One region of the Comamonas sp. lk genome, then DNA from elsewhere that is predicted to be linked to it. Evidence: riboswitches for the same ligand, from Rfam matches in the RefSeq annotation. Region 1 holds a riboswitch; the other holds the start of a gene.
The links. A riboswitch is a leader RNA that binds a small molecule or an ion and turns the genes downstream of it on or off. The one in region 1 is predicted to bind glycine.

Region 1 (3,396 bases):
TACATGAGGGCAAAACAGGCCTGAGGGCAGGCCCGAGGCGCCGGCGGCGGGCGCATCGGCGGCATCCAGCACGCTGACCTGCCAGCCGCGTCTTGCGAGACTGGCGGCGGCAGCAGCACCGGCCAGACCGGCACCTATGACCAGGCAGCGTTCGGGCGCTGTCACCGGCGGCGGCAGCCCATCGTCTTTATGGCGAGGCTCCCAGCGCGGGTTGTAAACCGCGCGCAGGTTGTGGCGCTTGGGCGGAATGCCGGGAACCTTGCGTACCTCAAACCCCTGCTGGGCGAGACCTTCGCGCACGCTGCCTGCAATGCACCAGCTTGCCACAGCGGTGCCACGCCGGCAGTGGCGTGCCACGTTCTTCATGGCTTCGGGGCTCCACAGCTCGGGATTGAGTTTGGGAGAAAAACCATCAAGGTAGACGCTGTCCACCGTCAGCTGCTGCTTGCGCAACACGGTCTGGGCATCTCCCACATAAAGGGTGAGCAGCACCTGTCCGTTGTCAAAAGACAGCCGGTGCACGCCGGGCAGCAAGCCCCACCACTGGGCCTGCAACTGCTCGGCCAAGAGCTGCAGCTGCGGGTCATCAGGCAGGCCGCGCAACAGATCGTCGGCAGACACGGGATAGGCCTCGATCGAGGCAAAGTGCAGCACGCGCGGGCGCAGGGGGTCTGCCTTCCAGGCAGCCCAGGTGACGAGAAAATTCAGTCCAAAGCCAAAGCCAATCTCCAGGATTCGCCATTGCGAGGCGTGGGCCCAGGCCTCGGGAAGACCGCAGCCGCCCAGGAAACCCTGACGAGCCTGATCCAGACCGCCCAGTTCGCTGCGGTACCGGTCACCGAAGCGGGGGCTATAGGGCGTGCCATCGGCAAGCCATGTGATGGATTCCCCATTGAGGGGCGGCTCCAGACTCTCACCGGGTTTTTCAGATGGGGGCAGGGGTAGGCTCTCGACAGACATTGCAGGGTCTTGACTCTCTTATTCCCAGCGCTGCTGATAGGAGAACACCGGCAGACGCCATTTGAAGCGTATGGCGGCCAGGCGAAACGCCAGGCCACCGGCAAAGCACACGATGGTGCTGATATTGGGGCTGACATCCAGAGCGCGCAGACCCAGGAACATCAGGCACACGGCCAGGGAGACGCTGGCATACAGCTCGCGGCGGAAGACCACGGGCACCTGGTTGCAGAGCACGTCGCGCAAAATGCCGCCGCTGATACCGGTGATCATGCCGGCCATGATGACGACGATGGTGGGGTAGCCCAACTCCAGCGCGGTGTTGGAGCCAATCAGCGAGAAAGCGATCAAACCCATGGCGTCCAGCAGCAAAAACACCTGCTTCAAGCGGTGCATATGTCGGGCGATGAGCGTGGTCAGCAGGCCGAAGCTGATGACCAGATACACATATTCGGGGTGTTGCGTCCAGCCTATGGGGTAGTGGCCCAGCACCATGTCGCGTATGGTGCCGCCACCCAGGGCGGTGACAAAGGCGATGACGACCACGCCAAAAATGTCCATATTGCGCCGGCCCGCAGCCAGTGCGCCGGACATGGCTTCGGCCGCGATGGCCACCAGATAGATCACCAGCATGACGGTGATATTGCTGGCCTGGAAGGAGTCCAGCAAGGAAACGGAGGGAAGCATGACAGCCCTGATTGGGTTAAGCCAGTCATTCGCCATAGCGAAATGTCAGGCGTGCCTCTCCCGCTGTCCTTTGTACCTGAGAGTTGCGTGCGCCAGCCTGGCCGTGCACTTGCCCCTTCGGTGAGCCTGCAGCAAAGGGCTGCGGGCTGCTCTCCAGTTGGCGAATTCGTGCGGCCGATCTATCGGCTGCACTGTCCTGTCCTGCGGTACGGGGTGCCTGAGCGATTATGGGAGTTTGCGCCTTCGGCGGAGGCATGGGGCCATGTTTGGCGCCTGCCTCGCTCTCCCGCAGGAAAGCCGTGATTCTAGCCAGTTGGAAGGGGGACTTCACGCAAAAAAGCCAAGGCCTGGAGCCTTGGCTTATGGGGCAGACGGGCCGCAGCGGCTTATTGCAGCTGATCTTTCAAGGCCGCCAGGGCTTTTTGTGCGCAGGCCTCGTCCAGGTGGCCGCCGGGCGCACCGGCCACGCCGATGGCGCCAATGACCTCATTGCCCGCCTTGATGGGCACGCCGCCGGCCAGCACCAGAAAGCCGGGGATTTGCGCCAGACCGGCGGCATCGGGGTTGGATTGAATCGTCTTGGCCATGCCGCTGGTCGGGTTGCGCGACGATGCCGAGGTGAAAGCCTTGGCGGTGGCGGCTTTGGGCGTGTGGGCGCCGGCGCCATCGGCGCGGGACAGTGCCAGCAGCACGCCGGCGCGGTCCACCACGGCAGCGGTCACGTTATGGCCGTCGGCGCTGCAGGCGGCAACGGTTTGCTGGGCCAGTTGGGCGGCGGTTGCCGAGGCAATCGAGCGGGTGCTGACCGTAGCGGCAGAGGCGGCGCCGCAGGCCAGGGTGCTCAGGGCGAGGAGGGCAAAAGTGCTCAGGCGATTCATGTCAGGGCTCCAGGGGGTGAAAGCAATGACTGAACTGTAGGAACACGGGCGCTTGGCGCCTATTCGCAAGCCAACGGACGGCTCTCGGTAGTTTTACCGAGGGTGGGCCTCAGCTGCGGGCAGCGGCAGACAGCAGCAGCCGGGTCTGCTCGGCCACGGAGCCCGTGCCCAGCTTTTCGGCCAGCTTGGCACGGTGGGTGTCCACGGTGCGCACGGAGATATCCAGCGCGGCCGCGATCTCCTTGCTGCCCAGGCCCTTGGTGATCAGCTCCAGCACCTCGCGTTCGCGCTCGGTCAGCACCTGCAGATGGTGGCGGGCCTCGTTGCGCTCGGCCTGCCGGGCTAGCGTGGCCTGGGCAGTCCTGATGGCCTCCAGCAGGGTCTGCTCCTCTATGGGTTTGGTCAGAAAGTCGGTGACGCCGGCCTTGAAGGCCCGGCGGCAGGAGTGCAGATCGCCATGGCCGGTGATGACGATGGCCGGCCAGTCCACGCCTTGCGCACGCAGCTGCTCATACAGCTGCAGGCCGGACATCAGCGGCATGCGCAAATCCATGATCAGCACGCCGGGCTGGCTGCGGTCCAGATGGGCCAGGCATTCGGCAGGAGAGGCAAAGCAGCTCACGCTCAGGTCATAGGTCTGTAGCAGCAGATGCAAGGCCTCGCGCACCGAGGCGTCGTCGTCTATCAGGTAAATCATGGGATGGGGTTTTCCGGGGCGGCGCCCGTGGTCGCCAGGGGCAGGGTCAGCACAAAGCAGGCACCTGGCCAGGCGGTGCTTGGGCTGGCGCTGGCGGGCGGCAGATATTGCAGCTGGCCGCCCATGCGTTCCATCAGCGTGGCGCACAGCGGCAGGCCCAGGCCCATGCCGCCGCTC
Region 2 (3,396 bases), 670 kb from region 1:
TGATCTTGTAGAGCTTCTCGCGCAGCAAACGCTCATAGTCACGCGTGTCCTTGACGACAATGCGCAGCAGATAGTCGTATTCGCCCGAGACCAGATGCGCCTCCACCACTTCGGGAATGGTGGCCAGCACCTCGCCGAATTTCTCCAGCGTGTTGTCGGAGTGACTGTCCAGCGTCACCATCACCAGCACCGAATCGGCCAGGCCCAGCGCCTGGGGATTGAGGCGCACGGTATAGCCCTCGATCACGCCGGCTTCCTCCATTTTCTTGATGCGCGCCCAGCATGGAGAGGCGCTCAAGCCCACGGCAGCGCCGATTTCCTGCAGACTGGCCCGCGCATTGGCTTGCAAAGCAGCAAGAATCTTTTTATCCAAAGTGTCCATGGCCTTGAATTTATCGCTTTTTAAGCATTGGCAGCAAAATTTTCTGTAGCAAAGCGATATCTGCAGAAAACAAAGCAGCATTTTCTGCACTGCAACATGCATAGTTGAGTCCATGGAAGCACGTTCACCAACGCAGTAAAACCATTCAAGTGATCCCGCTGTTTACCGTCAGCGCCAGATTGTCTGATCCGCCACCGGAACCCGTTCCAGGCCGCGCCACTTATCCGCAGTGGCGCGGCCTGTCGCATTCTGGGCAGTGCCACAGAGTGAGAAAGGACTATGCAATTGATATCTGTCTGCGCTTTTACTGATTGGAGTGCAAGCGGTTTTTATGCGCATCTCTCACAGCCAACGCCGCCGGATCGGCATGCGCAGACCTCGTACAAACCCGCATAAACCCCATGTTGCGACGCAATAACTGGCGGCTAGAATGCCTGCTGTCAGGAGAGAGTGCCTACGGGGTTTGACCCGCAACGCACCGCCGAAGGCGCAGGCTCTGCCTTTATGCAGCACCCGAACGCTCAGGCAAAAGGACTGACAAGCGCTGACGGGCGAGCAAAGCTCAGTCCACAGCGTTCCTTGCTGGAGAGAGGTGCTGCGCTTGCAGCACCCACCGAAGGAGCAAGCTGCACCCGCGTGCAGTGAATCTCTCAGGTAAAGCGGACAGCAGGGCAAGACCGCCACGCCAGGCAATGCGATATCTATTGCATTTGCCGGGCATGGCAACTCATTTGGTTTCACCACCGGAGCTTGCCCCTTGACTGCCGCCGACAACCAACCTCTGCGCCACACCCCTTTGTTCGCCCTGCACCAGCAGCTGGGCGCCCGCATGGTGCCATTTGCCGGCTATTCCATGCCCGTGCAGTACCCCCAGGGGCTGATGGCCGAGCATCTGCACACCCGCAAGGCCGCCGGCCTGTTTGACGTCTCCCATATGGGCCAGCTGCTGCTGCGCGGTGCCGACGCTGCCGCCGCCCTGGAAACGCTGATGCCCGTGGACGTGCAAGACCTCGGCGTGCACAAACAGCGCTACGGCCTGCTGCTCAATGACCAAGGCGGCATTCTGGACGATCTGATGTTCGTCAACCGCGGCGACGACTTATTCGTCATCGTCAACGGTGCCTGCAAACAGGCCGATATCGCCCATATCCAGGAGCGCATAGGCCAGCGCTGCGAAGTGATTCCCCTGCCCGATCAGGCTTTGCTGGCCCTGCAAGGCCCGAAAGCGGTCACGGTGCTGGCGCGCCTGATCCCCGGCGTGAGCCAGCTGGTCTTCATGACCGGCGGCCATTTTGACTGGCAAGGCCATGCGCTCTACATCACGCGTAGCGGCTACACCGGCGAGGACGGTTTTGAAATCTCCGTGCCCGCAGACGGTGCCCAAGCCCTGGCCCAAGCACTGCTGGCCCAGTCCGAAATCGCCCCCATCGGTCTGGGCGCACGCAACTCGCTGCGACTGGAAGCCGGTCTTTGTCTCTACGGCAACGATATAGACACGACCACCACGCCGGTGGAAGCGGCGCTGAACTGGGCCATACAGAAAGTGCGCCGCAACGGCGGTGCGCGTGAAGGCGGTTTTCCCGGTGCATCCATCGTGCTGGAACAGCTACAAAATCCGCAGCAGCTCCAGCGCAAGCGCGTAGGCCTGGTGGCCTTGGAGCGCATTCCCGTGCGCGAGCCTGCGGTGCTGGAGAACATGGACGGCCAGCATATAGGCCATATCACCAGCGGCCTGCTCAGCCCCACGCTCAACCAGCCCGTGGCGCTGGCCTATGTGCAGCCCGACTATGCGGCGCTGGGTACCGAGATCTTCGCCATGGTGCGCGGCAAGCCCGTGCCCATGAAGGTCACGGCCACGCCGTTTGTGCCCACGAACTATTACCGAGGCTGAACCGCTGCCGTGGCCCGGCCTCTTGTTTGAGCAGGCCAATTCATCCGGCGGTGCTCAGAACGCCGCTAAAGTGCGCGCTGGACCTTTCTCAAAACACAGATTTCCCTGAATTCACCATCTGGAGCTTTCCATGAGCATCAAATATTCCAAAGAACACGAATGGATCAACACGGCTGACACCAATGCAGCCATCGTCGGCATCACCGTCCACGCACAGGATGCGCTGGGCGATGTGGTGTTTGTCGACCTGCCCGCCGTGGGCTCCACCTTCAAGGCCGGCGATGTGGCTGGCGTGGTCGAATCCGTCAAGGCCGCTGCCGATGTCTACATGCCCGTGACCGGCGAAATCGTGGAAGTCAACGAAGCTCTGCGCGACGACCCTGCCCTGGCCAACAGCGACCCTCTGAACAGCGGCTGGTTCTTCAAGGTCAAGATGAGCGATGTCAGCGAACTCGAAGGCCTGATGGAAGAGACGGCCTATAACGACTTCGCTGCCAGCAATTGATTTTTTCCACGGCCTTCGCGTTTGCGAAGGCCGTTTTTCTTTCTGCCTGCGCCCCCAGTCAGTCACAGTATTTGAGAACAGGTCCCTCCCATGCTGATGTCGCCCCCCGCTCCCGTTGCCAGCCTTGAAGCGCTGGAAAATCCCGGTGAATTCATTCCCCGCCACATAGGCATAGATGCCGCGGATGAAGCGCTGATGCTTTCCGTGATTGGCGAGGCCTCGCGCGCCGCGCTGATCAACTCCATCGTGCCGCGTTCGATTGCGCGCGCCAAACCCATGGATTTGCCGGATCCCGTCACCGAAGCCGCAGCGCTGGCCGAGCTCAAGGCCATCGCCGGCAAGAACCAGGTGCTCAAAAGCTTTATCGGCCAGGGCTACTACGGCACGCATACGCCGGGCGTCATCCTGCGCAATATTCTGGAGAACCCCGCCTGGTACACGGCCTACACCCCGTATCAGGCCGAAATTTCCCAAGGCCGCATGGAAGCGCTGGTCAACTTCCAGACCATGGTCTGCGATCTGACCGGCATGCCGATTGCCAATGCTTCCATGCTGGACGAAGCCACGGCCGCCGCCGAAGCCATGACCCTGGCCAGACGTTCGGTCAAATCCAAAAGC

Region 2: linked by a shared signal. The riboswitch ahead of gcvT (glycine cleavage system aminomethyltransferase GcvT) and the one ahead of EAO39_RS10425 (trimeric intracellular cation channel family protein) in region 1 are both predicted to bind glycine.

Annotation. Positions count from the first base shown of each region.
Region 1 is NZ_UOOB01000001.1:2,265,807-2,269,202, forward strand. It holds gene mnmC (FAD-dependent 5-carboxymethylaminomethyl-2-thiouridine(34) oxidoreductase MnmC) at 1-960, opposite strand, end outside; gene EAO39_RS10425 (trimeric intracellular cation channel family protein) at 979-1,644, opposite strand; glycine riboswitch at 1,698-1,811, opposite strand; glycine riboswitch at 1,839-1,943, opposite strand; gene EAO39_RS10430 (heme-binding protein) at 2,031-2,522, opposite strand; gene EAO39_RS10435 (response regulator) at 2,632-3,219, opposite strand; gene EAO39_RS10440 (ATP-binding protein) at 3,216-3,396, opposite strand, start outside.
Region 2 is NZ_UOOB01000001.1:2,937,003-2,940,398, forward strand. It holds gene EAO39_RS13350 (Lrp/AsnC family transcriptional regulator) at 1-382, opposite strand, end outside; glycine riboswitch at 814-929, shown strand; glycine riboswitch at 955-1,059, shown strand; gene gcvT (glycine cleavage system aminomethyltransferase GcvT) at 1,140-2,273, shown strand; gene gcvH (glycine cleavage system protein GcvH) at 2,404-2,778, shown strand; gene gcvP (aminomethyl-transferring glycine dehydrogenase) at 2,869-3,396, shown strand, end outside.